One region of the Lentzea sp. NPDC058436 genome, then DNA from elsewhere that is predicted to be linked to it. Evidence: riboswitches for the same ligand, from Rfam matches in the RefSeq annotation. Region 1 holds a riboswitch; each other region holds the start of a gene.
The links. A riboswitch is a leader RNA that binds a small molecule or an ion and turns the genes downstream of it on or off. The one in region 1 is predicted to bind glycine.
Positions count from the first base shown of each region.

Region 1 (9,636 bases):
GACCCCAACGCGATAGGTTTTACCGGAAGTGACGGATCCAGCAGCAGGAGGAGAGCTCAGGTGAGCACGAACGACGGCCCAGGCGTTCCGCCGGAGCAGTCCCCGGAGCGGACCTCCGTCTTCCGGGCGGACTTCCTCCAGGAGATGGAAGGCGGCGCCGAGGCGCCCGCACAGGAGCCGGCCGTTGCCGGTGTTGACGCCCTTCCCGCCGGTTCCGCGCTGCTCGTGGTCAAGCGCGGTCCGAACGCCGGTTCCCGGTTCCTGCTGGACCGAGACACGACGAGCGCCGGGCGCCACCCCGACAGCGACATCTTCCTGGACGACGTGACGGTCTCGCGCCGGCACGCCGAGTTCCGCCGGGAGAGCGGCGAGTTCGTCGTCATCGACGTGGGCAGCCTCAACGGCACCTACGTCAACCGCGAGCCGGTCGACCAGGCCGTCCTCGCGAACGGTGACGAGGTCCAGATCGGCAAGTTCCGCCTCGTCTTCCTGACGGGTCCTGGCTCCGCGGGAGCCTGACGCGTGACGGCCGGGCGGCCACAACGCGGGGACTCGAGCATCGGAGCTGTGCTCGCACAGCTTCGTCCCGAGTTCCCCGACGTCACCATCTCCAAGATCCGCTTCCTGGAAGCGGAGGGGCTGGTCCGCCCGGCACGCACCGCCTCCGGCTACCGCCAGTTCAGCGTGGCGGACGTCGAGAGGTTGCGGTTCGTGCTGTCCGCACAACGGGACAGGTACTTACCGCTCAAGGTGATCCGCGAGCAGCTCGCCGCCGTCCCGGAGGACGCGGCGTCGGTCTCCCGGATCGAACTGCTGACCCAGACCGGAACCAGCGCCGACCAGCTGTCCCAGCTGGAGCGCGACGGTCTGCTGCGTCCCGGCCCCGGTGGCCGGTTCACCACCGACGACATCACAGCGCTCCGCACGATCCGGCTGATGACCGGTCTCGGCGTCGAGCGCGAACACCTGCGCGCGGTCCGCGCGGCAGCGGATCACGAGGTCGTCGTGCTGAACTCGTTCTCAGATCCTGAGACGGTGCGGGAATTGGCTGACCTCTTCACCTCGTTGCACACGTTGTTGGTGAGAGCAGGGTTGCGGCAATCATCTTGATCACGTTCTGCCCGCAACGATTGAGCACACGGCCCGCTTGGCGGGTAGCGTCGAACGCATACGCCGGGGGATGCTCGGAGACGAACCGGGTACTCCCCAACGAGTCAGAGGGAGGCGAGACCCGATGAGTGAGATGCGCGTCGTGGGCGTCCGGGTGGAGCTGCCCCAGAACCAGCCGATCCTCCTGCTGCGGGAAACCGAGGGCGAGCGGTACCTGCCGATCTGGATCGGATCCGTCGAGGCCACGGCGATCGCGCTCGAGCAGCAGGGCGTGCGTCCCGCGCGTCCGCTCACCCACGACCTGTTGAAGGACGTCATCGGGGCGCTGGGACGCAACCTGGAGCAGGTGCGGATCACCGACCTGCAGGAGGGCACGTTCTTCGCGGAGCTCGTGTTCGACGGCGACGTGCGGGTGTCCGCGCGGCCGTCCGACTCGGTGGCGCTGGCGTTGCGGGTCGGCGTGCCGATCCACGCCGAGGAGGCCGTGCTCGCCGAGGCCGGCCTGATCATCCCGGACGAGCAGGAGGACGAGGTGGAGAAGTTCCGCGAGTTCCTCGACTCGGTCTCCCCCGAGGACTTCAGGGGCGCGGACACCTGAGTTTCCGGGTGTGTCGCACTGCGTCTCGTTAGGGCACGAGGCAGTTCGTTTGGACGTCCCTCCATCGGACTACTTACGGTCGTTTTGACCGCTAAACGATCACTAAACGTCACCTGAACGTGCTAGTTCGGGTGACGGTGTGACTCTCCACCTGAGGTTGAGGGTCGACACTCCCCGCGCGTCGCGTTGACCTGCCCTCGGACCGGTCCTACCGTCGAACTCGAGTGGACGTCGCCGCGCCGTGAAAGCGGACGCGGCGGCTTGACGGTCATGAGTTTCGTGGCCGTTCCGAGGGGAGGCAGGCGTGGTCGAGGAAGCGCCCTTGAGGGCCGAATCCGGGCTGCAGGGTGAACTGTTCCCGGACTCCTCGCTGCCGGACGAGCTCGTCGGTTACCGAGGACCCGCGGCGTGTCAGGTCGCGGGCATCACGTACCGGCAGCTCGACTACTGGGCACGGACCGGGCTGGTCGCGCCGACGGTGCGGATGGCGCACGGCTCCGGCAGCCAGAGGCTGTACTCCTTCAAGGACATCCTGGTCCTCAAGGTCGTGAAGCGGCTGCTGGACACCGGTGTCTCGTTGCAGAACATCAGGGTGGCGGTCGACCACCTGCGCCGACGCGGCGTGCAGGACCTGGCGAAGATCACCCTGTTCTCCGACGGCACCACCGTCTACGAGTGCACCTCACCGGAAGAGGTCGTTGATCTGCTGCAGGGCGGTCAGGGCGTGTTCGGCATCGCGGTGAGCGGTGCGATGCGCGAGATCTCCGGCACGATCCACGAGTTCCCGGCCGAACGAGCGGACGGCGTCGAGATCGCCCCGATGACCGAGGACGAGCTGACCCGCCGCCGTCGCGAGCGCGCCACCGGCTGACCGGCCCGACGACCGTGGCCGACTGGCGCCGTGGGATGGCCGGTCGGCAGAAGCGAGCGGAACCGCTGCGCCCCTAGCGTTCTCCGCATGACGCACACCCCCTCCTATCAGGTCGTGAAGGTGCTGGAAGCGGCGGCGCAGCGCGCGGTGCGGCTGGAGTTCGGCTTCGTCGGCACCGAGAACCTGCTGATCTCGCTGATCGACACCACCGGGCCCGGCCGCAAGCTCGGCGTGAAGTCGCTGCGGGCCCAGGCGATGGCGCGGGGGACCGAGACCTGGGCCGACGACGACGGCGGTGTCGTTCCCGAGGCTCATCCGGACGTCACGGCGTTGCTGAACGTCTCCTGCGACCGCCTCGCCCTGGAGACCGTGCCGCCCGTCAGCCGTGCGCTGCACGAGTGCCTGCTCGCGGCGTTCGCCCAGGCCGGCGACGGCGTGCTGACCACGACCCACCTCTCGCTCGCGTTGCTGAAGCAGCGTTCCGGACGTGCCGCCGACCTGTTCCTGCTGCGCGGAGTGGACGTCGAGGCGACGGCCGCCGCCGTACGAGCCGATGCCGCGCGACCCCACGCCGAGGTCGAGGAGGCGAGGGCCGTCCGGTTGCTGCGCAAGGCGGGCGCGCTCGAAGGGGACGCCGGCGGCGGGTACGTGCGCTGGCTGATGCGCCTGGTCGCGAAGGGTCAGGGACTGGGCGGCCCGCTGCTGACCGTCGTGCGCGCCGAGGCCCAGCTCCTCGCCGTGGCCGCGAAGCGCGACTTCTCGTCCCGCGACCTCGTGGAGGCGGTGCTGACGGTCGACCACCACCTGAAGGTCGCGGGCCGCAGGCTCAAGCCGGAGTTCGAGTCGGACGGCGCGGCGGCGTTGCGCGAGGCCGGAGTGGACCCGGCGGCGTTGCCGGAAGGCGGTTCGGTCGACCGCGCGGTGGAACGCGCGAAGCTCGTCGCGGCCCGGCGCGGTGACGCCATCGTGAGCACCCGGCACCTGCTCGCGGCGGTGCGCGACGACCCGGCGGACCCCGTCGCGGGAGCGCTCGCCGGTCTCGCCACTGAGACGTAGGTCGCGTCCCTAGCGACTACCCGGGCTGCCTGCGGGTATTCTTCTCGGGTAGTCGCTGAACTCAGGCGGGAGAGACCGGGTCACGAGCCCGGCGCCGAAGGAGCAAGTCCCTCCCCGGGAACCTCTCAGGCATCCAGGACCGCCAGAGCGAGACGCCTCTGGAAAGTGGACTCCCGCAAGGGAATCCCGCCGACGGTGAAAGCCCGTTCTCGCAACGGGTGAACCTCTCAGGCGCCCCAGCCGGGGTACGGACAGAGCGGGGAGGGCACAGGACCAGTGTGCCCGCAGCCACCCCCGGAGGCGTTAGATGACGCAGGACCGCATTCCGCTCGCCGCTCTCGAGCACGGCACCCCGTTCGCCGACCGCCACGTCGGTCCGCGCCCCGCCGAACTCGCGCGCATCCTCGACGTCATCGGCGTCGGATCGCTGGAGGAACTGGCGCAGCACGCGGTTCCGTCGTCCATCCACGAACGCGACCTCGTGCTGGACCTGCCCGCGCCGGCCACCGAGACCGAGGCGCTCGCGGAGCTGCGTGAGCTCGCGTCGCAGAACCGCCCGATGACGCAGATGATCGGCCTCGGCTACTACGACACCGTGACGCCGGGCGTGATCCTGCGCAACGTGCTCGAAAGCCCCGCCTGGTACACGGCCTACACGCCGTACCAGCCGGAGATCTCGCAGGGCCGCCTCGAAGCGCTGCTGAACTTCCAGACGATGGTGGGCGACCTGACGGGCCTGCCGACCGCGAACGCGTCCATGCTGGACGAGTCGACCGCCGCCGCCGAGGCGATGACGCTCGTGCGCCGCGCCGGCAAGTCCAAGTCGAACAAGTTCGTCGTCGACGCCGACACGCTGCCGCAGACGCTGGCCGTGATCGAGACGCGCGCCGAGCCGCTCGGCATCGAGATCGTCGTCGCCGACCTGTCGCAGGGCATCGAGGGCCTGGGCCTCGGTGGCGACTTCTACGGCGTGCTGCTGTCCTACCCCGGCGCGTCCGGTGTGGTGCGCGACCAGGCCGGTCTGATCGAGGAGATCCACGCCGCGGGCGCGCAGGCCGTGGTCGTCGCCGACCTTCTCGCGCTGACCCTGCTGCGCGCTCCGGGTGAGATCGGCGCGGACGTCGTCGTCGGCACCACGCAGCGCTTCGGCGTGCCGATCGGCTTCGGCGGCCCGCACGCCGGGTACATGGCCGTCCGGTCCGGTCTGGAGCGTCAGCTGCCCGGCCGTCTCGTCGGTGTCTCCGTCGACGCGGACGGCTCGCTGGCCTACCGCCTCGCGTTGCAGACGCGCGAGCAGCACATCCGCCGCGAGAAGGCCACGTCCAACATCTGCACCGCTCAGGTGCTGCTGGCCGTGATCGCGTCCATGTACGCCGTCTACCACGGCCCCGAGGGCCTGCGCGCCATCGCGACCCGCGTGCACCGCCTGGCCACCGTGCTCGCCACGGGCCTGTGCGAGGCCGGTCTGGACGTCGTGCACGGCGAGTTCTTCGACACCGTCGAGGTCCGCGTTCCCGGTGAGGCCGCCGCCGTCGTCGAGAAGGCCCGCGCGGCCGGCATCAACCTGCGTCTCGTCGACGCCGACGTCGTCGCCATCGCGTGCGACGAGAAGACCACGCGCGCGCACATCATCGCCGTGTGGGAGGCGTTCGGCGTCACCAAGGCCGACGTGGACGCCATCGACGCCGACACCGCCGACGGCATCCCGGCCGACCTGCGCCGCACCTCGGACTACCTGACCCACCCGGTCTTCCACGCGCACCGCTCCGAGACGGCCCTGCTGCGCTACCTGCGCGCGTTGTCCGACAAGGACGTCGCCCTGGACCGCAGCATGATCCCGCTCGGCTCCTGCACGATGAAGCTGAACGCCACCGCGGAGATGGAGTCCATCACGTGGCCGGAGTTCTCGGGCCTGCACCCGTTCGCGCCCGTCGAGGACGCGCGCGGCATGCTGAAGATCGTGTCGGACCTGGAGGCCTGGCTCGCCGAGGTCACCGGCTACGACGCCGTCTCGCTGCAGCCCAACGCCGGTTCGCAGGGTGAGTTCGCCGGTCTGCTCGCCATCCGCGCGTACCACCGCGCCAACGGCAACGCCGCCCGCGACGTCTGCCTGATCCCGTCGTCCGCCCACGGCACCAACGCCGCGTCCGCCGTCATGGCCGGCATGCGCGTCGTCGTCGTGAAGTGCGACGACAAGGGCAACATCGACATGGGCCACCTGCGCACCACGGTCGCCGAGCACGCCGACGACCTGGCCGCGATCATGATCACCTACCCGTCGACCCACGGCGTGTACGAGGACACCGTCCGCGAGGTCTGCGGCCTGGTCCACGACGCGGGCGGCCAGGTGTACGTCGACGGCGCGAACCTCAACGCCCTCATCGGGTTGGCGAGGTACGGCAAGTTCGGCTCGGACGTCTCGCACCTGAACCTGCACAAGACGTTCTGCATCCCGCACGGCGGCGGCGGCCCCGGCGTCGGCCCGATCGGCGTCCGCGAGCACCTCGCGCCGTTCCTGCCGAACCACCCGCTGCAGCCCACCGCGGGCCCGGCCACCGGCGTCGGCCCGATCTCCGCGGCCCCGTGGGGTTCCGCGTCGATCCTGCCGATCTCGTGGGCGTACGTGCGCATGATGGGCGGCGACGGCCTGCGCCGCGCGACCCTGACGGCCGTGGCCGCCGCGAACTACGTGGCACGGCGCCTGGACGAGCACTACCCGGTCCTCTACACCGGCGAGGGCGGCTTCGTGGCCCACGAGTGCATCCTCGACCTGCGCCCGATCACCAAGGCCACCGGCGTGACGGTGGACGACGTCGCGAAGCGCCTCGCCGACTACGGCCTGCACGCCCCGACCATGTCGTTTCCGGTCGCCGGCACGCTGATGGTCGAGCCGACCGAGTCCGAGGACCTGGGCGAGATCGACAGGTTCATCAACGCCATGATCGCCATCAAGCACGAGATCGACCGCGTCGGCGCCGGCGAGTGGCCCGTCGAGGACAACCCGCTGCGCAACGCCCCGCACACCGCGGCCTGCGTGACCGTCGGCGAGTGGAACCACCCGTACACCCGCGAGGAGGCCGTCTTCCCCGCCGGCCAGAGCGCGACCCCGAAGATCTGGCCGCCGGTCCGCCGCATCGACGGCGCGAAGGGCGACCGCAACCTGGTCTGCTCCTGCCCGCCGCTTGAGGCGTACAGCAGCTGATCGAGGGCTTTCAGGCCCCGACGGGACAGGCGTCGTCGCCGCAGTTCTCGTCGGGGCTCAGGCCCGGCTTCGCCAGGTCGTGCTCGAACGCGAAGTGGAAGCAGTCCGGGTGCATCCGCTCGAACAGCGCGAAGTCCTCGGCCTCCAGCTCGACCGTCTCACCACAACGCTGGCACGTCTGTTCGTCCGACACGGTGCAGATCGTCTCACCCGCGCCGGGCGAACAGGATCGCGCCGTCCTCTCCGAGCAGCCACCGCGCCTCGACGGTGAACCCGGCGTCCCGCAGCCACTGCGCCACCCGGTCCGGAGGGCGCAGGTGCACGTTCACCTGCATCGGGTGCCCGCCGTAGCCCTGCGTCTTGAGGTTCGTGCGGTCACCGACGTGGAAACCCAGCTGCAGCAACCCGTCCGGCCGCAACGCGTCGTGGAAGTGCCCGAGCACGACGGGCACGAGCTCGTCCGGCACGTGGATCAGCGACCACCAGGCGAGGATCCCGCCGACCGGTCCGGGCAGCGGGTCCGTCATCGACCCCACCTCGAACCGCAGCTCGGGGTGGTTGCGCCGGGCGAGCGCGATCATCGCGGGGGAGAGGTCGATCCCGGACGCGTCGGCCCCGAGGTCGTTCAGCCGCGCGGTGATGTCACCGGGCCCGCAACCGACGTCGAGGACCGGCCCGCTCACCTCCTCGGCGAACAAGCGCAGCGCCGCCCGCAGGTGGGGCAGACCGGCCAGCAGGTCACGAGTGAGTTCGGCATAGCTGGCGGCAACGGTGTCGTAGGAGTCGCGGGTGTCGGCGAGCCACTCGGTCACGCGGGAAAGCTACTCCTCGAACGGCTCCGGGCGGTGCCGTCCGAACAACGCCAGCGCGGAGATCCACACGTCCGGATCCCCGTCCCAGTCCATCGCCTTGATCTGGTCCGCGGACCGCCGCCCGCCGATGGCCCGCACCAGCTCGAACGACGTCGTCCGCAACGTCCCCGCCGGGTCGCCGTGGCCGAGCACGCGGTCGCCGTGCTCCAGCGTGATCCGCAGCGCAGGCACGTCGTTCTCCCGCATGCGCTTGTCGAGCTCCTGCAACGGCCGCACCAGCGCCGCCCGCACTTCGACGCCGTCCCGGTGACCAGGAACCCCCAGTGCCGCACGGAGATCGTGCTCGTGCGCCACCACCTCGGACACCAGCACCGGCCCCATCGGCGTGTCGAACAACGGCCGGGCCAGGTCCAGGTTCGCGTCCCACTCGGCGAAGGCGTCGGACAGCGAGTTGTCGCGGCGGTCGCGCACCTGCCGTTCGCCCCACTCGCCGGACTCGACACCGTCGAACCGGCGGTCCACGAAGTCGCGCAGACCGCCGGCGAGGTGCGCCACCACGTCCTTGACCGACCAGCCGGGCGTCGCCGCCACGGGCGTCTGCGGGTCACGGCCCTCGACGAGCGAGGTGATCCGCTGCTTGGCCGCGTCGTAGATGGGGGCGTTGGTCATGGTCAGACCTCGTACTCCAGGGTGTAGGTGCCGCTGCCATCCTCCGCCCAGTCGATCGTCACCGCACCTCGCGCGTTCAGGTACCTGCCGGTGCCGTCGACGACCTCGGTGGAACCCTCCACAGCGGACCGGTAGGCGCCGACGTGCCGCAGTACCAGCGTGCCCTCGTCGGTCACGACCTCCTCGATCGCGGTCGTCCACGCCACGTCGTCGCCGTAGTACATGAGGTACCGGCAGCTGCCGACGCCGCTCACGTCACCCGTGTACGAGAACTGGACGTGCGCCTCGGTGAGCTTGCGCCCCTCGACCTCCTTGTAGGACCGGCCGTCCCAGGTCTTCTCGTCCCAGCTCTTCACTTCGATGGTTCCGGTTGCCTTCATGACCGTCACTCTGCTGGCAATTCCTGACAGATCGTGTCAGGTTTGCTCCATGAAATCCGGCAGGCTCCTCCAGGTCCTCCTGCTCCTGCAGTCCAGGGGCCGGATGACGGCCGACGAACTGGCCGAGGAGCTGGAGGTCTCGCCCCGCACCATCTACCGCGACATCGAGTCCCTCTCAGCGTCCGGCGTCCCCGTCTACGCCGACCGCGGCCCGGCCGGCGGGTACCAGCTGGTCGACGGCTACCGCACCCGGCTCACCGGCCTCACCACCGGCGAGGCGCGGTCGCTGTTCCTCGCGGGCCTCCCCGGACCGGCGGAGGCACTGGGGCTGGGGGAGTTCGCGGCCGCCGCCCAGCTCAAGCTCCTCGCCGCGCTGCCGACCGAACTGCGTTCCCGCGCCGAGCAGATCCGCAGGCGGTTCCACCTCGACACCCCGACGTGGTTCCGCGGCGACGAACCCACCGAGCACCTCGCCACGATCGCCGACGCCGTCTGGGAGCAGCGCCGCGTGCGGATGACCTACCAGCGGTGGGGCAACGAGGTCGTCGAACGCGAGGTCGACCCGTACGGGCTCGTGCTGAAGGCGGGCACCTGGTACTTCGTCGGCAGCGGCCGCACCTACCGCGTGTCCCGCGTGCTGACGCTGCAGGCCCTGCCCGAGACGTTCGACCGTCCGGAGGACTTCGACCTCGCGCGCTTCTGGGCCGACTGGTCGGAGCGGTTCGAGGCGCGCATGTACGGCGAACGCGTCACCGTGCGCATGACGCGGTCCGGGCTGGACAAGACCCAGTACCTGCTCAGCGGCTACCAGGCACGCGTGATCCGGGAGCTGGCGCCCGAACCCGGTGAGGAGTTCGGCTTCCCCACCGAGTCGACCAGGCACGCCACGGCTGACCTGCTCAAATTCGGTGCGGACGTGGAAGTCCTGGCACCAAACG
Region 1 covers NZ_JBHXLF010000003.1:901,871-911,506, reverse strand. Annotated here, with positions in the region: gene garA (glycogen accumulation regulator GarA) at 61-519, shown strand; gene ACFWN2_RS18010 (MerR family transcriptional regulator) at 568-1,110, shown strand; gene ACFWN2_RS18005 (bifunctional nuclease family protein) at 1,235-1,708, shown strand; gene ACFWN2_RS18000 (MerR family transcriptional regulator) at 2,013-2,579, shown strand; gene ACFWN2_RS17995 (Clp protease N-terminal domain-containing protein) at 2,667-3,635, shown strand; glycine riboswitch at 3,692-3,787, shown strand; gene gcvP (aminomethyl-transferring glycine dehydrogenase) at 3,943-6,837, shown strand; gene ACFWN2_RS17985 (hypothetical protein) at 6,848-7,030, opposite strand; gene ACFWN2_RS17980 (class I SAM-dependent DNA methyltransferase) at 7,044-7,649, opposite strand; gene ACFWN2_RS17975 (maleylpyruvate isomerase family mycothiol-dependent enzyme) at 7,659-8,318, opposite strand; gene ACFWN2_RS17970 (DUF3224 domain-containing protein) at 8,321-8,698, opposite strand; gene ACFWN2_RS17965 (helix-turn-helix transcriptional regulator) at 8,748-9,636, shown strand, end outside.

Region 2 (9,636 bases), on a different contig from region 1:
TGCGGTTGACCGTGATCCCGATCTGGTGCAGCACGTCCTCGGCCTGCTTGCCGTCCAACTCGGACGAGACCAGGTCCACGAGAACCAGGTGCACGTCGGTGCCCCCGGTCAGCACCTTCACGCCGGCATCGGCGACGTCGGCCTGCGACAGCCGGTCGGCCAGGATCCGCGCGCCTTCCAGCGTACGGCGCTGGCGGTCGGCGAACTCCGGCGACGCGGCGTGCTTGAACGCCACTGCCTTGGCCGCGATCACGTGCTCCAGGGGGCCGCCCTGCTGGCCTGGGAAGACCGCCGAGTTGATCTTCTTGGCGATGTCCGCCTCGTTCGACAGGATCACGCCGCCGCGGGGGCCGCCGAGGGTCTTGTGGGTCGTGGTCGTCGTGACGTGCGCGTGCGGCACGGGCGACGGGTGCAGGCCCGCGGCCACCAGGCCGGCGAAGTGCGCCATGTCGACCATCAGGTAGGCCTCGACCGAGTCCGCGATGCGGCGGAACTCCGCGAAGTCCAGCTGGCGCGGGTAGGCGGACCAGCCCGCGACGATCAGCTTCGGGCGGTGCTCGGTGGCCAGGCGCTCGACCTCGGCCATGTCGACGCGGCCGTCCGAGTCCGCGACGTGGTACGGGACGACGTTGTAGAGCTTGCCCGAGAAGTTGATGCGCATGCCGTGCGTCAGGTGGCCGCCGTGCGCGAGGTCCAGGCCCAGGATCGTGTCGCCGGGCTGGAGGAGCGCGAACATGGCGGCGGCGTTGGCCTGCGCGCCGGAGTGGGGCTGGACGTTCGCGAAGCCGGCGCCGAAGAGCGACTTGATGCGCTCGATGGCGAGGCGCTCTACGACGTCCACGTGCTCGCAGCCGCCGTAGTAGCGGCGGCCGGGGTAGCCCTCGGCGTACTTGTTGGTCAGCACCGAGCCCTGGGCCTGGAGCACCGAGACGGGCGTGAAGTTCTCCGAGGCGATCATCTCGAGAGTGCCCTGCTGGCGTGCCAGCTCGGCCGCAACGGCCTCGGCCACCTCGGGGTCGTACTCCGCGAGGGAAGCGTTGAACTGGTCGGACATCTGGAAGATCTCCCTACTTGGCGCGCTTGTAGAACGGAAGTGCGACGACCTCGACCGGCTGCTTCTTGCCGCGGACGTCGACCAGCAACTGGGTGCCCGGCTCGGCACTGGCACGGGTCACGTAGGCCATGGCGACGGAGTAGCCGAGGGTCGGGGACAGCGCGCCCGACGTCACCTCGCCCACGACCTCGTCGCCGTTGAGCACCGCGTAGCCGTGGCGCGGGGCGCGGCGCTCGGGGGTCTTCAGGCCGACCAGGACCGAGTCCACACCGGACTCGGCGACCTTGGTCAGGGCGTCGCGGCCCACGAAGTCGCCAGGCTTGTCGAGCTTCACGACGCGGCCCAGGTTCGCGTTGTACGGCGAGAGCGACGTCGTCAGCTCGTTGCCGTACAAGGGCATTCCGGCTTCGAGACGCAACGTGTCGCGGCAGCCGAGACCGCACGGCTTGAGCTCGTGCGCCTCGCCCGCGGACAGCAGCGCGGCCCACACGGCGGGTGCGTCGGCGGGTGCCACGAAGAGCTCGAAGCCCTCCTCGCCGGTGTAGCCGGTGCGGGCGAGCAGCGCTTCGACGCCGGCCACCGTGGACGGGTAGGAGGCGTAGTACTTGACCGTCGACAGGTCGGTGGAGGTCAGCCCCGAAAGGATCTCGACCGACTTCGGACCCTGGATCGCGATCAACGCGTAGTCGGTCGACCTGTCGGTGACGACGGTGTCGAAGCCGGCGGCACGCTCGACGAGGGCTTCGGCCACCACTGAAGCGTTGGAGGCGTTCGCGACGACCATGAACTCCTCGTCGCCGAGGCGGTACACGATCAGGTCGTCGATCACGCCGCCGTCGGCCTGGGTGATCATCGTGTAGCGCGCCTTGCCGACGGCCAGCGCCGAGATGTGGCCCACCAACGCGTAGTCGAGGGCCTCGCCCGCGGCCGGGCCGGTCAGCACGATCTCACCCATGTGCGTGAGGTCGAACAGGCCCGCGGTCGTGCGCACCGCGTGGTGCTCCGCAAGTTCGGACGAGTAGCGCAGCGGCATCCGCCAGCCCGCGAAGTCGGTGAACATCGCGCCGAGCTGCTCGTGCTCGGCGTTCAGAGGCGTGAGGCGGGACATCAGAACGCTCCTCCAGGGTGCGCCGAAGAGCCGGACGCGGCCGGCTGAGGCATCAGAAGAATGACACGGTCCATCGGAGACTCCTCACTAGAGCGAGCCTCCCCCTCTGTCATGAGCCTGAGAGCTTCACCACCGAAGTGGCTTGCACCGTGGGCGAGGCTGCCGAGCAGCCTGCTTTCCAGAGTTGCCTTCGTCGCGCGGTACTTGTACCTGAGAGATTCCGGGGAGGAGTTGCTCCTTCGGCGCTCCCACCGAAGGGAGCTCTCCCGCGCGACATCAACGGCCGTGTTCAGTTGGTAGCCCCAGACGCTAGCAGGCCAAACGTCACAGTGGCACGCCCTGCGCGGTCTTCTCCACCACCTTGCGCTCCGCCCAGAACGACAGGAACGGCACGGTGCCGGCGAGCAGCACCAGGGCGGTGCCCTTGATCGACCAGCGCAGCTTCAGCGCCAGGTCGACGGAAATCACCAGGTAGATGGCGTAGAGGAAGCCGTGGACCGGGCCGACGACCTTCATCGCGCCGTCCATGTCCGCGGCGTACTTGAGCACCATGGCCACGACCAGGAGCAGCAGGAAGACTCCGACCACGTAAGCCATGACCCTGAACCGGGTCAACGCACCCTTCATCTGCCCGCCTTCGCTCAACGACCGTCCCGCGCGTTGAGGTCCGCGAGCATGCGGTTGTAGGCCGCGAGCTCCGCGTCCTCGTCATCGTCGAAGTGCTCGACAGGCGCGGGTTTGACGGCGACAACCGTACTTACCGGCTTCGGAGCAGGCGCAACCGGCTCAGGTGAGAGAGCCGCGTCACGACGCTCACGGGCGAGACGGCGGAACCGCCACACCATGAAGAGCGGGAAGAGGCCGAAGAGCGGCCACTGGAGCACGTACCCGAGGTTCTGGAACGTGCCGCTGGCGGACTCGAAGCGCTGCCACTGCCAGTACGCGAGCCCGCAACAGACGATCAGCGCCGCCAGACAGGCGAACGCGATCAGCACACGCTGGGGAGTAAGGAGGCCGCGCACGACCTCCACACTACTTGGGTGAGGCCTCCGCGAAGAGGAGGCCACCCGTGAGGGGAACTGCAGGGCTCTCGCCTCCGAGAGCCCGTCGACCACTTACGCCACGCCGTCCCGGCGCTGCCTCTGCAGACGTGCGACGCACCAGGCCGCGGCGGAGCCACGACGAAGGTGCTGGAGAACCGTCATCGGTCCCAGGCGCCTCCCGAGATCGGCAGGAGACAGGCCGGCCGCGCGGTAGTCGAGCGCGCGCTGGTCCAACGGGCTGATGCCCGCGTCCCACCACTGCTCGGCCTCGGCGACGTCGCCCACCAGCTGCCAGTAGCTCGCCGCGGCGGCGAGCAGTGCCTCGGGTGCCTCCGGCGCCCGTTTGCGCATCGCGGCCACGTAGGCCGGATCCGCCGAGTCGACCTTGACCAAGCCACGCGACCCACTCCTGCCGCCCCGCTGGACGGGGATGCCAGGCGCCGAGGGGGGAGCCTCCGCGAGCCACGCGTTCTTGATCCGGTTCACCTCCTGCATCTCTGCGTCATCAGACCGTTCAGCCGCCCACTGCTGCAACAGCTCGTGGACCCCGGAGTCCTCGACCATCAATGCCTCCTCGTCGGTCGGGGATCGGCCATTGCAGCGGAAGGTATTCGGTAGGTCTGACAATCGCCAGACCCTGAATCCCCAGAACACCCGTTACCAGTGCGTGATTGGCCTCATTCCACCCGTCCGGCTCAACGCGAACGGCCGAAGATCACCCTCCGTCACTAGGCGAGAGGGGTGGCCGTCCCGAAGAGGCTCCGGACGAAGGTGATGATCGACTCCGCGCCGTCCCGCAGGAAGCCGAGAGCCGTCTGGACCGCCGAGGCGGACTCTTCTGGCCGGGTGATCAGGAGGAACAGCACCAGCGCGACGCCCGCCAGCACTAGCACCTTCTTGAGGTTCACAGGTACCTCTCCGTCCGTGTGGTTCACCGGTCAGGCGGCGGACCGCCCGTGTCACCCGTCATGGTCCCTCATTCACCCTTGCGATGAACAACGACCACGCCCAACTCGCCCTAAGATCCACCAGCGACGCACGCCTGCAGGACGGCCAACGTCACCCGAATGGCGGCTAAAGAGGGGCGTCAACAGCGCCGATGTCCTGGGCACGAGGTGAACACGAGGACCCTCGCATCCCACAGCTTGGAAGAGAGACTGTTGCACCGGGCCTCACCCGGATGCCGAACGTGTCCCATCACGCACCGTCACGCCGTTGTGGCGCAATAAATGCGCTCCCGGGCATTATCCAATTACTCCAGACCGTCGTAGTTCCATAATTCGGGCATCCGCCACACCCATGTCGGCAAGCACTTCCGCGGTGTTCGTCCCCGTCGGAACCGGCGACGTCGGAACGGCGGCGGGAGTGCGGTCGAACCGGGGCGCCGGCGCCGGGTGCAGTGCCCCCGCCACGTCCACGAAGGTGTCGCGGCTCGCGTTGTACGGGTGACGCGCCGCCTCGTCCGGGGTCAGCACCGGTGCCAGGCACGCGTCCGTGTCCCGCGCGAGGTCGGCCCACTCGTCCCTGGACCGCGTCTTCACCGCCGCCGCGATGCGCTCGCGCAGCTCGGGCCAGTTCGCCGGGTCGTTGCGCGAGGGTGCTTCCTCCAGGCCCAGCACGCGCACCAGGTCGGCGTAGAACTTCTCCTCCAGCGCGCCCACCGCCACGTACTGCCCGTCCGCGGCCTCGTAGACGTCGTAGAACGGCACTCCACCGTCGAGCATGTTCTCGCCGCGGCCACCCGACCACATGCCCGCCGAGCGCATCCCGTGCAGGAACGTCGTCAGCAACGCAGCCCCGTCGACCATCGCGGCGTCGACCACCTGGCCGCGCCCGGAGCGTTCCCTCTCGTACAGCGCGGCGAGCACGCCGAGGGCCAGCAGCAGCCCTCCCCCGCCGAAGTCGCCGAGCAGGTTGATCGGGAACGACGGCGGCCCGCCGGCCCGGCCCAGTGGCTCCAGAGCGCCCGCGACGGCGATGTAGTTGATGTCGTGCCCGGCGCGGTCGGACAGGGGCCCGTCCTGGCCCCAGCCGGTCATGCGTCCATATATGAGGCGCGGGTTGCGGGCGAGGCACTGCGCGGGCCCGATGCCCAGGCGTTCGGTCACACCCGGCCGGAAGCCCTCGACCAGCACGTCCGAGCGCTCGACGAGCCCCAGCACCAGCTCGGCGCCCTCCGGCCTGCGGGTGTCGATCGCGATCGAGCGCCGGTTGCGGCCGAGGAAGTCGCCGGGGACGGTCGAGCGGCTTCCCGGCTTGTGCACCTGGACCACGTCCGCGCCGAGGTCGGCGAGCACCATGCACGCGAACGGCGCGGGCGCGAGGCCCGCGAGCTCGACGACTCGAAGTCCTGCCAGCGGCCCGCTCACAGGGACCTCGCGATGATTTCCTTCATGATCTCGTTCGTGCCGCCGTAGATCCGCTGGACGCGGGCGTCGGACCAGGCACGTGCGATCGGGTACTCGTTCATGTAGCCGTAGCCGCCGAAGAGCTGCACGCACTCGTCGACGACCTTGCTCAGCCGGTCGCTCGCCCACCACTTCGCCATCGCGGCGGTCGGCACGTCCAGTTCGCCTCGCAGGTGCTTCTCGACGCACTCGTCGATGAACGCCCTGGTCACGGCCGCCTCGGTGGCGCACTCGGCGAGCTTGAACCGGGTGTTCTGGAACTTGATCAGCTCCTTGCCGAACGCCGTGCGCTCCTTCACGTACTTCAGCGTGAGGTCGACGGCGGCCTCGATGCCCGCGATGCAGCAGACACCGATGATCAGGCGCTCCTGCGGAAGCTGCTGCATGAGCTGGACGAACCCGAGGCCCTCCTGCCCGCCGAGGAGGTTCGCGGCGGGCACGCGGACGTCGTCGAAGAACAGCTCGGCGGTGTCCTGGCCCTTCATGCCGACCTTGTCGAGCACGCGGCCGCGCCGGATGTCGTTCTCCACGACGAGCAGCGAGATGCCGGTGGCGCCCTGCGCGGGGTCGGTCTTGGCCACGACGATCACCAGGTCGGCGTGCACGCCGTTCGTGATGAACGTCTTCGAGCCGTTGATGACGTACTCGTCGCCGTCCTTGAGGGCCTTCGTGCGGATGCCCTGGAGGTCGGAGCCCGCGCCGGGTTCGGTCATGGCGATCGCGCCGACGTACTCGCCGGACGCGAGCTTGGGCAGCCAGCGCCGCTTCTGCTCTTCGGTGCCGTAGGAGTTGAGGTAGTGGGCGACGATGCCGCTGTGGACACTGTTGCCCCACGCGCTGTCGCCGGCCCGTGCCTGCTCCTCCAGCAACACGGCCTCGTGCGCGAACGTGCCGCCACCGCCGCCGTACTCCTCGGGGATGGAGAGGCACAGCAGGCCGAGCTCACCGGCCTTGCGCCACAGCTCGCGGTCGACCTGCTTCTGCTCGGCGAAGCGTTCGGCGTGCGGCGTGACCTCCTTCTCGAAGAACGTGCGCGCGAGCTGGCGCAACTGGTCCAGGTCGCTGTCCATCCACCGCGATCGACGCTCTGCCATGCGGTCCACGAAACCACCGGGCGGTGATCCACGCCATGACCGCCGCGCCAGGCCGTCACCCGAAAAACTGAGCGAAATTCCCACCCCGTCGTCCAGACTGCCCGGTATGCAGATCCATCAGGTCGCGCCGGACGAGTGGCGGTTGTGGCGCGACATCCGGCTGGAAGCGCTGTCGAGCGACCCCGAGGAGTTCGGGTCGACGCTGGCGGTCGAGCAGGAGTACGACGAGACCGAGTGGCGGGAGCGCGCCGCGGAGGGCCTGAAGGTCGTCGCGCTCGACGACGAGCCCGTCGCCCTGGTCGCGGCCACGGCGAAGCCGGAGGGGCTCTACCTCTACTCGATGTGGGTGCGGCCGTCGCACCGCGGCCGCGGGCTCGGCGAGGGCCTGCTCAAGGCCGTGCTGGAGTGGGCGGTGGAGGAGGGCTGGAAGGTCGTGCGCCTGCGCGTGTGGGTGGACAACCTGCCTGCGCGCAGGCTCTACAAGAGGCTCGGGTTCGTCGAGACTGAGGATCCCGAGTACCTGCAGCTCGCGGTGAGCTAATCGGTCACCCTTCACGGTCATGGCCAGCCACCAGCGGCGGGCCTAGCGTGGTGTCATGAGCGAAGCCTTGATCTTCGACGCGGTGCGCACGCCGCGCGGCAAGGGGAAGCGCGGGTCGCTGCACAGCGTCAAGCCCGTCGATCTGGCCGCCGGCGTGCTGCGCGCGCTGTCCGAACGCAACTCCCTCGACACCTCCGCGGTGGACGACGTCGTGTTCGGCGTGGTGTCTCCGCTCGGCGAGCAGGGCGGGGACATCGCCCGCACGGCGGTGCTGGCCGCCGGGTGGGACCAGCGTCCCGCCGGTGTGCAGCTCAACCGCTTCTGCGCGTCCGGCCTGGAGTCGGTGAACCTCGCCGCGGCCAAGGTCGCGTCCGGGTTCGAGGACCTGGTGGTGGCGGGTGGCGTCGAGTCGATGTCGCGCGTGCCGATGGGCTCCGACGGCGGCGCGTGGGCGATCGACCCGCAGACGAACTTCGACCTGTCGTTCGTGCCGCAGGGCGTCTCGGCCGACCTGATCGCGACGCTGGAGGGCTTCTCGCGCACGGACGTCGACGCGTGGGCCGCCCGGTCGCACGCCCGCGCGTTCGAGGCGCAGAAGAACGGCTGGTTCGAACGGTCCGTCGTGCCGGTCGTCGACCAGAACGGCACGGTGGTGCTCAAGGAGGACGAGACGATCCGTCCCGAGTCCACCGTGGAGTCCCTGGGCAGGCTCAAGCCGAGCTTCCAGTTCCACGGCGACCTCGGTTACGACACCGTCGCGATCGACCGCTACCCCACCGTCGAGCGCATCTCCCACGTGCACACGCCGGGCAACTCGTCGCAGATCGTCGACGGCTCGGCCGCGATGCTGATCGGGTCCGCGGCGGCGGGCAAGGCTCTCGGACTGACCGCGCGCGCCCGGATCGTCTCGGTCGCCGTCGTGGGCACCGAGCCGACGATCATGCTCACCGGGCCAGCGCCGTCCGCGCGCAAGGCACTGGACAAGGCAGGGCTCTCGGTCGAGGACATCGACCTGTTCGAGGTCAACGAGGCGTTCTCCTCGGTCGTGCTGAAGTTCCTGCGGGACATGGACATCCCCGAGGACAAGGTCAACGTCAACGGCGGCGCGATCGCGCTGGGCCACCCGCTCGGCGCCACCGGCTGCATGATCCTCGGCACGCTGCTGGACGAGCTGGAGCGCCGGGACCTGCGCCGCGGGCTCGCCACGCTGTGCGTGGGCGGCGGCATGGGTATCGCGACGATCATCGAGAGGGTCTGAGGCATGCCCTTCCACTACGACAAGGACTCCGACGGCATCGTCACGCTGACGATGGACATGTCCGGTTCCGCCAACGTCATGAACGACGAGTACCGCGAGCTGATGGGCGACGCGGTCTCGAAGCTCGAAGCCGACGACATCACCGGCGTGGTCATCACGTCCGCCAAGAAGACGTTCTTCGCCGGCGGCGACCTGAACGTGCTGATCGCGATCACGCCGGAGAACGCCTCGCAGGCGCTGGAAGGCGTCGAGGAGCTCAAGTCCCAGCTGCGCCGGCTGGAGAAGCTCGGCAAGCCGGTCGTGGCCGCGATCAACGGGACCGCCCTGGGCGGCGGGTTCGAGATCGCGCTCGCTTCGCACCGCCGGATCGTGTTGAACGACAACAAGATCCGCGTGGGTCTGCCCGAGGCGACGCTCGGCCTGCTGCCCGGCGGTGGTGGCGTCACGCGCATGGTGCGGTTGCTCGGCGTGCAGAAGGCGTTGCCGTTGCTCATGGAGGGCAAGCAGCTCCGTCCGGAACGCGCGCTGCAGGCCGGGATCGTGCACCAGGTCGTGGAGACGCGCGAGGAACTGATCTCCGAGGCCGTCGCGTGGATCAAGGCGAACCCGGCGCCTTCGCAGCCGTGGGACGTGCAGGGCGCGGGTGTGCCGGACCTGAAGTTCGGTGACCCCAACAGTTACGGCCTTCTCGCCGCCGCACCTGCCGTGCTGAGCAAGAAGTCGCACGGCGTGTACCCGGCGCCCGAGAAGATCATGGCGACGGCCGTCGAGGGCGCCTATGTCGACTTCGACACGGCGCTGCAGATCGAGGGCCGCTACTTCGTGGAACTGGCCTCCGGTCAGGTCTCCAAGAACATGATCACGGCGTTCTGGTTCAACCTCAACGAGGTCAACGGCCGCGCGTCCGCCACCGGCAAGCGCGTCGCCAAGCTCGGTGTGCTGGGCGCGGGCATGATGGGCGCCGGAATCGCCGAGGTGTCCGCGAAGGCGGGCATCGAGGTCGTCCTGAAGGACGTCAGCCTCGAAGGCGCGCAGAAGGGCGCTCAGGGCCTGGAAGGCATCACGCCGACCGACTCGGACGACGACCTCGCGGGCTGCGACCTGATCATCGAGGCCGTCTTCGAGAACCG
Region 2 covers NZ_JBHXLF010000015.1:762-10,397, forward strand. Annotated here, with positions in the region: gene glyA (serine hydroxymethyltransferase) at 1-1,054, opposite strand, end outside; gene gcvT (glycine cleavage system aminomethyltransferase GcvT) at 1,068-2,162, opposite strand; glycine riboswitch at 2,259-2,350, opposite strand; glycine riboswitch at 2,351-2,441, opposite strand; gene ACFWN2_RS34370 (DUF3817 domain-containing protein) at 2,487-2,789, opposite strand; gene ACFWN2_RS34375 (hypothetical protein) at 2,804-3,184, opposite strand; gene ACFWN2_RS34380 (transcriptional regulator) at 3,278-3,769, opposite strand; gene ACFWN2_RS34385 (hypothetical protein) at 3,934-4,113, opposite strand; gene ACFWN2_RS34390 (CaiB/BaiF CoA transferase family protein) at 4,450-5,574, opposite strand; gene ACFWN2_RS34395 (acyl-CoA dehydrogenase family protein) at 5,571-6,707, opposite strand; gene ACFWN2_RS34400 (GNAT family N-acetyltransferase) at 6,814-7,248, shown strand; gene ACFWN2_RS34405 (acetyl-CoA C-acetyltransferase) at 7,304-8,506, shown strand; gene ACFWN2_RS34410 (3-hydroxyacyl-CoA dehydrogenase NAD-binding domain-containing protein) at 8,510-9,636, shown strand, end outside.
Region 2: linked by a shared signal. The riboswitch ahead of gcvT (glycine cleavage system aminomethyltransferase GcvT) and the one ahead of gcvP (aminomethyl-transferring glycine dehydrogenase) in region 1 are both predicted to bind glycine.

Region 3 (9,636 bases), on a different contig from region 1:
CACGATCCCCGACAGCCACCAGTCCTGCGCCCCGGCCGCACCGGCGATCGCCCGCAGCACGTCCTCGATCTCCGTCGGCACGACACCCGCCGACGACAGGAACAGGTCGACCGAGACCGACCCGGTGAGCCCGTTGATCGACCCGTTCGGCAGGAAGCCGATGATCGACGGCACCTCGAGGTACGCGAGCACGCCGTGCAGCACGTTCTCGATCACGACGAAGTAGATCAGCAGGAGCACGATCGCCCCGGCCACGTTCGGGACCAGCGCGCCCACGCCGACGCCGAACATCGTCATCAGGATCGACGACAGCACGCAGACCAGCGTCAGCATCGCCCAGCCACCCGCGTCCGGCAGCTGCCCGGAGTCGCTGGTGATCACCACGCCGATGCCGAGGAACAGCATGATCGCGAGGCCGTAGATCGCGCCCCACAGGACGTAGACCAGCATCTTCGCCAGCAGCGCGTGCATCCGCGACGGCGCCGTCAGGAACGTCGTCGTGATCGTCCGCCTGCTGATCTCACCGGAGATCGCCATCGCGCCGAAGATCATCGGGAAGATCGTCGAGATGTTGATCGCCCGCGCCATGCCGAACAGCGAGACCTTCCACTGGTCCGGCGTGACCCCGAGGAAGTCCGACACCTCGTCGACGTCACCGCTCGACGCGAAGTCCACGAAGAACTGTCCGAGCAGGCCCGTCGCGAGCCCCCAGCCGAGCGCCAGCACCGCCGTCGGGATCAGCAGACCCCACCACAGGCCGGTCGTCGTCGTCTTGCGGAGCTCCGCTCCCACGAGGTTGCCCATCAGGCCCAACCACCCTGCTGCTGGTACGGATTCGGGGCCTGCGCCGGCGGATGCCCGGCGTACTGGCCGCTGGTGAGCTGGAAGAACAGCCGTTCGAGGTCGACCTGCTCCTCCTGGATGCCGTAGATCGACACACCTGCCTGCAACGCGAGGTCGGCGACCTGCCGCGAGTCCACACCGGACACCGCGAGCCTGCCGTCCGGCAGCTGTTCGATCGCCTGCACACCGGCGTTGCGCAGAGCGTGTGCGAGAGCGTTGATGTCCGACGGCTGCACGAGCACGCGCCGCTGCTGCGACTGCCGCAACTGGTCCAACGGCCCGTAGAACATCGTCTGACCGCGCGAGATGATCACGACCTGGTCGACGGTCTGCTCGACCTCGGCCAGCAGGTGGCTGGAGATCAGCACCGTGCGGCCCATGCGCGCGTAGGACTGCAGGAACGTGCGCAGCCAGGCGATGCCCTCGGGGTCGAGGCCGTTCGCCGGCTCGTCCAGCACGAGCACCTGCGGGTCGCCGAGCAACGCCGTGGCCAGCGCCAGCCGCTGCTTCATGCCGAGGGAGAACCCGCCCACCTTGCGGTCGGCGGCGCTGCCCAGGCCGACCAGGCCGATGACCTGGTCGGCCTGCGCGTCCGGCACGCCGATGGCCGACGCGTACACGCGCAGGTGGTTGCGGGCGGAGCGGGAGGGGTGGAACCCCTGCGCCTCCAGCACCGCGCCCACGACGCGGCCGGGCTGGCCGAGCTGGTGGAACGGTCGTCCGTTGATCGTCGCCGTGCCGCCCGTGGGCTTGACGAGACCCAGCAACATCCGCAGGGTCGTCGTCTTGCCAGCGCCGTTCGGGCCGAGGAAGCCCGTCACGCTGCCGGGTGACACGGTGAAGCTCAGGTTCTGCACCGCGGTCACCTGACCGAACTGCTTGGTCAGGTTCTGGACCGCGATGAGGCCGCTGCCGTCATGCATGCGGCCCATCCTGCCTGAAAGGTCACTCCGGCAAGGCGTGCTTGGGACGAGACACGACGGGAGCGCGGTGCACCACGGGTGGTTCGTCGGTCAAGATCGGCAGCTCGGTGGTCATCTCGGCCGGGGTTTCGTCCGGCATCTCGATAACACCTGATCGAGTGAAGGGGTTGCGCAACGGCCGGCGCCGTTCGCGGTGCGGCAGCCCTTCTCCGATGAGGTGCTGGTGCGCCATGTTCCAGACCTGGCAAGGCCACCGGCGTCGGCGCAGCCAACCGGGACACGCCCTGCACCGGCCGTCCTCGTCGGGCTGGTGCACGGTGAGCAGCAGGCGCCAGCCGTCCGCGAGGCGGTGGATCTCCGCACGCGCCAACGGAACGAGCGCCTCGGCTTCACCCTGCTCAGCGACCTTGTCCAGCAGTGCCAGGCGTTGCAGCACCGCGTCGCGCAAGCTCGCGTCCATCACATCTTCGCCGTGGCCTGGTCGAGCAAAGAGCCCAGGCGGCGCGTCTGGGTGGCGGACATCACAGCGGTCTCGCCAGGAGGCGTGACCAGCAGGACGCGGTCGTTCTCCACCAGAACGGTCATCGATCTGTCGCGACCGAACGGGTCGTGGCAGTGGATCCATCCCTGTGGTTCAGCCATGGAATCTCCCTTCGAGGGACACCCGACTTGGTCTTCATCGGCCGAACCCCCTGCTCGCCGCACCGCGATCGGCGGAATTCACTCGTTTGCTGGACGGGCCGGACACGGGCAGTGGTCCACTCGGGGAAACTTTTGGGTCGCGTTTCGGCAGGGGTGCTGGGCGCGGCCCGACGAAGCCCGCTATATTTGGTGACGGCGGCCCCGCTCCCAGTGACCCCCAGGCTGGTTGAGCGCGGCCGCCCTTTATTTTTCCCACTTTCCGGCACGTCCTGCCTTCAAAACAGTTGCGCCCGGCGTTCTCGTACGCTGTAAGGTCCTCGTACACTGTAAGGGGGACCGGAGATGACTTCGACGACCGAAGAGGTCGGGGTGCGCCCGCACCCGCAGCGCTGGGCCGTTCTCGGCGTGCTGTGCCTGTCCGTGATGGTGGTGGTGCTGGACAACACCGTCCTCAACGTGGCGATTCCGTCCATCTCGACGAGTCTGGGCGCGAGCACCGCCGACATCCAGTGGATGATCAACGCCTACTCGCTGGCACTGGCGGGCCTGCTGCTCACGACCGGGTCGCTCAGCGACAGGTTCGGCCGCAAGCGCGCGCTGCTGACGGGCCTGGTCCTGTTCGGCACGGGCAGCGCGGTCGCGGCCTGGGCGAGCACGTCCGAGGCGCTGATCGCGGCCCGCGGCTTCATGGGCATCGGCGCCGCGGTGCTGATGCCGGGCACGCTCGCCGTGCTGACGCAGTTGTTCGACGACAAGGAACGCCCCAAGGCCATCGGCATCTGGGCCGCCGTCACGAGCCTCGGCTTCGCGGCGGGACCGGTGATCGGCGGCGCGCTCATCAAGCACTTCTGGTGGGGCTCGGTGTTCCTGATCAACGTGCCGGTGGCGGTCCTCGCGCTCGCTGCCGTCGCGTTCCTGGTGCCGGAGTCCAAGGACCCGGCCGTGCGCAGGCCGGACGTGATCGGCTCGATCCTGTCGATCATCGGCATGGTGTCGATCGTGTACGCGGTGATCGAGGTGCCGGAGCACGGGTTCGGCTCGGTCGAGTTCGGCGTGCCGGTCGCGATCGGCCTGGTCACCATGACCGGATTCGCGTTGTGGGAACGGCACACCGCCGACCCGATGCTCGACCTGACGTTCTTCCACAACCGCCGGTTCACCGGTGCCGTGGCCTCGGGCGTGCTGGCGGCGTTCGGCATGGCGGGCTCGCTCTTCCTGCTGACGCAACACCTCCAGGGCGTGCTCGGCTACAGCCCGCTGGAGGCCGGCGTGCGCGTGGCGCCGATGGCGATCGCGCTGCTGATCACCAGCAACACGTTGGGACAGCTCGTGATCAGGCTCGGCGCCGGCAGGGCGATGCTGCTCGGCATGACGATCGTCGCGAGCGGCGTGGCGTTGCTGTCGATCGGCACCACCTACCCGCCGACGCTGGCGGGGCTGGTCCTCATCGGCGTCGGAGTCGGTGTGTCGCAACCGGTCGCGGTCAACGCGCTGATGGGGTCGATCCCGCCGGAACGGGCCGGCGTCGCGTCCGGGCTGTCGGGGACGCTGTCGGAGCTGGGGTCCTCGTTCGGCATCGCCGTCCTGGGCGCGCTGCTGTCGGCGCGGTTCGCGGCCTCGCTGCCGGACGGCGTGCCGGGGCGTTCGCTGTCCGAGGCCCTGCACAGCGGCGCGGACGTCGCGGTGGTGCGCGAGGCGTTCTCGAACGGCATGACCGTCAGCCTCGTGATCGGCGCGATCGCGGTGTTCCTGGGAGGTGTTGTGGCCAGCGTGTTGCTCCGGCGTGCATAGGATCGTCGACGTGGAGAGCGTGTGGTTCAGCAAACCCAGGCCCGGCGGCGGCCAGCCCCTCGGCCTGAGCCGTGAGGTGATCGTCCGCAAGGCGATGGAGATGCTGGACGAACACGGTCTGCAGAAGCTGTCCATGCGCAGGCTCGCCGCGGAGCTCGGCGCGGCCCCCATGTCGCTGTACTGGCACGTGCCGACGAAGGACGCGCTGATCGAGCTGTGCCTCGACGAGGTCTACGGCGAGTTCCCCCTGCCGGGGCCGGACGACGACTGGGAGACCGCGGTGCGCGGGATGATGCACGCGATGCGTCAGATCGCGCACAAGCACCCGTGGTGGGTCAAGAACATCGGCGAGTTCAACAGCATCGGCCCCAAGGCGGTGGCGATGTCGGACTCGATGTTCGAACCGATGCTGCGGGCGGGTCTGCCCCTCGCGGCGGCGGCCAAGTCGGTCTCGACGGTGTCGAGCTTCGCCGTCGGGTACGTCATCGCCGAGGTCAACTTCATCGCCCGCGGCGGGATGGACTCCCCGCCGCCGGACCTGGCCAAGATCGCCGACCTGTACCGGGACAAGCACCCGAACTACGTCAGGATGCTGGACGAGCAGGAGATCTGGTCGCTGGAGAGCCAGTTCGAGTTCGGGCTGGACTGCGTGATCGACGGCATCAAGGCGCGCGTCGCCGCCCTCAGGTAGGCGAAACCCCCGCAGCGATTCACGCGTGCGGGGGCCTCATTCATTCAGTTGGTCTTCAGACGACGCTCTCCAGCGGCGTGTGCGGGAGGCCGGTCGCCTCGGCCACCGGGCCGTTGGTCAGCTGACCGGCGTGGACGTTCAGGCCCAGGGCCAGCGAACGGTCGTCCTTCAGCGCCTGCGTCCAGCCCTTGTCGGCCAGCGCGACCGCGTACGGCAGCGTCACGTTGGTCAGCGCGTAGGTCGACGTGCGCGGGACGGCGCCCGGCATGTTCGCGACGCAGTAGAACACCGAGTTGTGGACCTCGTAGGTCGGCTCGGCGTGCGTGGTCGCGCGGGAGTCCTCGAAGCAGCCGCCCTGGTCGATGGCGATGTCGACGAGCACCGAACCCGGCTTCATGTCCGCGACCAGCGCGTTCGACACGAGCTTCGGCGCGGCGGCACCGGGGACGAGCACGGCGCCGATGACCAGGTCGGCCTCGCGGACGGCCTGCTCGATGGCGAACGAGTTCGAGGCGAGCGTGCGGAGGCGGCCCTGGAACTGGGCGTCGATCTGGCGCAGGCGGTCGACGTTGGTGTCGAGGATCTGCACGTCCGCGCCCATGCCCACGGCGATGGTGGCGGCGTTGACCCCCGCCACGCCGCCGCCGATCACGACCACGCGGGCCGGGGCGACACCGGGGACGCCACCGGGCAGCACGCCGCGGCCGCCGGAGGGCTTCATCAGGCTGAACGCGCCGACCTGCGGGGCGAGCCTGCCCGCGACCTCGGACATCGGGGCGAGCAGCGGCAGCGCGCGGTTCGGCAGCTGCACGGTCTCGTAGGCGATGGCCGTGGTGCCGGACGCGAGCAGCGCCTCGGTCAGCGGCTTGTCGGCGGCGAGGTGCAGGTACGTGAAGAGGGTCTGGCCGGCCCGCAGACGCGGGTACTCCTCGGCGATGGGCTCCTTGACCTTGAGAACCAGGTCACCCTCCGCCCACACGTCGTCGGCGGTCGCGAGGATCTTGGCACCGGCGGCGAGGTACTCCTCGTCGGTGATCGCGGAGCCCAGACCGGCACCCTGCTCGACGAACACGTCGTGCCCGCGGCTCGTCAGCTCGTGCGCACCGGCAGGGGTGAGAGCGACGCGGTACTCGTGGTTCTTGATCTCGCGGGGGACTGCGATCCGCACGATGACTCCTCCGTTCGGTGGCCGACATCTCACAATGTGAGCCAGTCGCAAGGTCATGTCACTGTGCAGATAGCACTATCCGGTACCAGCTGGATTGTTCACTTGGGACAGAGCGACCTGAACGTGGTTCGCGTTCCACGCGCCCGTCCGGCGTTGACACCCGGCGGGGACCGCACATAGCGTGCGCGCCGAGAACTGAACACCGGCCGCGGCGCGAAAGCGTCAGAACCCGAGTGGGAGAGACCTCGACGAACTGGTCGGGGCGCCGAAGGGGCAAGCTCCCGCACACTCTCAGGCAGCAAGACCGCTCGGGGTAGGCAACTCTGCACGGCGGAGGGGGCGCTAGTTGTCCTGACCCGTCACAGCCAGAGGAGTCGCGCCGTGGAGTTCCCCGAGAACCTGCTCTACACCGTCGAGCACGAGTGGGTCGACTGGACGCCGGGCACCCAGGACCCGCTGACCTGCGGAATCACCGAGTACGCTGCCGACGCGCTGGGCGACATCGTGTACGTGCAGCTGCCTGAGGTCGGCACCAAGGTCGTCACCAACGCCGTGTGCGGCGAGCTCGAGTCGACCAAGTCCGTCAGCGACCTCTTCTCGCCCGTCACCGGTGAGGTCATCGAGGTCAACAACGCCGTCGTGGACGACCCGGCGGTCGTGAACACCGACCCGTACGGCGCCGGCTGGCTGTTCAAGGTCCGCGTCGAGTCGGCCGAGAACCTGCTGACCGCGGCGAAGTACGCCGAGCTCACCAAGACCGACTGACATGCGCCTGACTGACCGCTCCACCACCACGAAGGACTGATCAGTGGCGATCAGCGTTTTCGACCTGTTCTCCGTCGGCATCGGACCGTCCAGCTCCCACACGGTCGGCCCGATGCGCGCGGCGGCCATGTTCGTCGACAAGCTCGGCGACCGAACGTCCACAGTGGACCGCGTGCACGTCGAGCTGTTCGGCTCGCTCGGCGCGACCGGGCACGGCCACGGCAGCCCCAAGGCCGTGTTCCTGGGCCTCGAAGGCAACCTCCCGGAGGAGGTCGATCCCGCCGTCGCGGCCGGTCGCGTCGAGGAGATCATCTCCAGCGGACGGCTGAAGCTCGGCGGCACGCACGAGATCGGCTTCGTGCACGACCGCGACCTCGTCATGCACCGCCGCAAGTCACTCCCGTTGCACCCCAACGGGATGAGCTTCGAGGCGTTCGCGGACGGCAAGTCGGTCGAGCACGCCGTCTACTACTCGATCGGCGGCGGTTTCGTCGTCGACGAGAACGCCAGCGGCACCGACCGGATCAAGCCCGACTCGACGCCGTTGCCGCACCCGTTCCTGACCGGCGACCAGCTCCTCGCGCGCTGCCGCGAGACCGGCCTGTCGATCAGCGAGATCATGATGGCCAACGAGCTGTCGTGGCGCACGGAAACCGAGGTCCGCGAAGGACTTCTGCACATCTGGCACGTCATGCAGGAGTGCGTCGAACGCGGCTGCACCGAGCACGGCGTCCTGCCCGGCGGCCTCAAGGTCCGCCGCCGTGCCGCCGAGATGCGCAAACGCCTGGAGGGCGAGCACTTCGTCACCGACCCGCTGCGGGTCATGGACTGGGTGACGCTCTTCGCGCTGGCCGTCAACGAGGAGAACGCGGCAGGCGGCCGCGTCGTCACCGCACCGACCAACGGCGCGGCCGGCATTGTCCCCGCGGTCCTGCACTACTACACGAAGTTCGTGCCGGGAGCGTCCGACGACGGCGTCGTCCGGTTCCTGCTGACCGCGGGCGCGATCGGCGTGCTGTTCAAGGAGAACGCGTCGATCTCCGGCGCCGAGGTCGGCTGCCAGGGCGAGGTCGGCTCTGCCTGCTCGATGGCCGCCGGCGGACTCGCCGAGGTGCTCGGCGGCACCCCCGAACAGGTCGAGAACGCCGCCGAGATCGCCATGGAGCACAACCTCGGCCTCACGTGCGACCCGATCGGCGGACTGGTGCAGATCCCGTGCATCGAACGCAACGCCGTCGCGTCCATCAAGGCGATCACGGCCGTGCGCATGGCTTTGCGCGGTGACGGCTCGCACTTCGTGTCGCTCGACAAGGTCATCAAGACCATGCGGGACACCGGCAAGGACATGTCGGTGAAGTACAAGGAGACGGCACGCGGCGGGCTCGCCGTGAACGTCATCGAGTGCTGAGCCACTCCTCGACCTCTTCTTGAGGCGTGGGACCGGTCCAGCGCAACCACGTGCCGAACGTGCTGTTCGCACTGTTCACGTCCGACCACTCCTCGGCGAGGTGCTCGACGACCTCGTCGGGGAGCGTGTCGGCCAGCCGCAGCCACGGCGTCAGGCTCTGGTCGAGCTGCGCGGCCGCCTGGAGCAGTTCACCGAGGTCGCGCAGGCGATTTTCGTCCGCCGCTGCACGCAGAACGACGTCGGTGACCTGCTCGTACAGCGCGGTGCGTTCCGCCTCCGGCCAGTCCTGCCAGCCCGCCCACGTCAGTCCCATGGTGAGGCGGGAGTCGGGATCGTCGTCCAGCAGACCGATCACCCGGTACCCGAGCCGGCGCCAGGCAGGCCCGTACTCCTCGGGCTCGAAGTGGTCCTCGACCTCCCAGGCGAACTGCCACACGACCTTGTCCGGCACGAGCGCCGGATCACCGTCGAGCAGCGCCAGTTCGGCCTCGGTCCAGCAGAGCCCACAGCCCTTCAACGCGCGTCGTACGCCTTCTGCGCGTCCAGCACGTCGGGCATCCGCGCCTCCAGCAGGTGGATCAACGACAGCAACCGCTCCGCCGTCTCGCGGCCGAGCGGCGTGAGGCTGTAGTCGACCCGCGGCGGGTTCGTGGGCTGCGCGTCGCGGTGCACGAGGCCGTCGCGTTCGAGCGCCTGCAGCGTCTGGGACAGCATCTTCTCGCTGACCCCGTCGACGCGGCGGCGCAGCTCGTTGAACCGCAGCGGACCGTCGACGAGCACGCCCATCGTCAGGCCGCCCCACCTGCCGGTGACGTGCTCCAGCAAGGGACGTGACGGGCACGCCTTCGCGAACACGTTGTACTCCATGTCGACATCATAGCTGGTGGGGACGCTTACTGATAGTAAGTGTGAGGGTTCTCCGCGTCAGGAGAACCCTCACACCGTCAGAACGGCCAGGTGGCGTTCTGACCTGCTTCGAGAAGGGGGACCATGCGGAACGTCGCGTCCGTCAGGCCGCCGAACTCGTGCCTGTTGGCCTTTCCGGTCGCGTACGCGGCGTGCTGGTACCCGCCCAGGTTGAAGCCGTAGATCGGCACGTGCGCCGGCACGACGTCCGAGACGCCGTTGCCGTAGTACCCGGACATCGTCTGCATGTCCGAGATGATGAACACGCGGTCGTGCCGCTTGTACGAGCGCCGCAGCGACCCGACGATGTCGGTGCCGTGCCCGACCTCGCCGATCCGCTCGAGGAACCGGCCGACCTCGCGGATCACCGATGCCCCGCGCGCGACGTCGTGGCGGAACGTGCCGTCCGCGAACCCGACGACGTCGACCTGCTCGCCCTTCGCGCCCAGCGCCACGCCGAAGACCGCCGCGGCCTTGGCCGGGGTGACCTTCGAACGCG
Region 3 covers NZ_JBHXLF010000013.1:151,787-161,422, forward strand. Annotated here, with positions in the region: gene ACFWN2_RS33460 (ABC transporter permease subunit) at 1-804, opposite strand, end outside; gene ACFWN2_RS33465 (ABC transporter ATP-binding protein) at 804-1,766, opposite strand; gene ACFWN2_RS33470 (hypothetical protein) at 1,789-2,226, opposite strand; gene ACFWN2_RS33475 (hypothetical protein) at 2,226-2,408, opposite strand; gene ACFWN2_RS33480 (MFS transporter) at 2,751-4,199, shown strand; gene ACFWN2_RS33485 (TetR/AcrR family transcriptional regulator) at 4,210-4,890, shown strand; gene ald (alanine dehydrogenase) at 4,946-6,058, opposite strand; glycine riboswitch at 6,283-6,375, shown strand; gene gcvH (glycine cleavage system protein GcvH) at 6,440-6,823, shown strand; gene ACFWN2_RS33500 (L-serine ammonia-lyase) at 6,867-8,231, shown strand; gene ACFWN2_RS33505 (nucleoside-diphosphate sugar epimerase/dehydratase) at 8,218-8,748, opposite strand; gene ACFWN2_RS33510 (winged helix-turn-helix transcriptional regulator) at 8,745-9,098, opposite strand; gene ACFWN2_RS33515 (TROVE domain-containing protein) at 9,176-9,636, opposite strand, start outside.
Region 3: linked by a shared signal. The riboswitch ahead of gcvH (glycine cleavage system protein GcvH) and the one ahead of gcvP (aminomethyl-transferring glycine dehydrogenase) in region 1 are both predicted to bind glycine.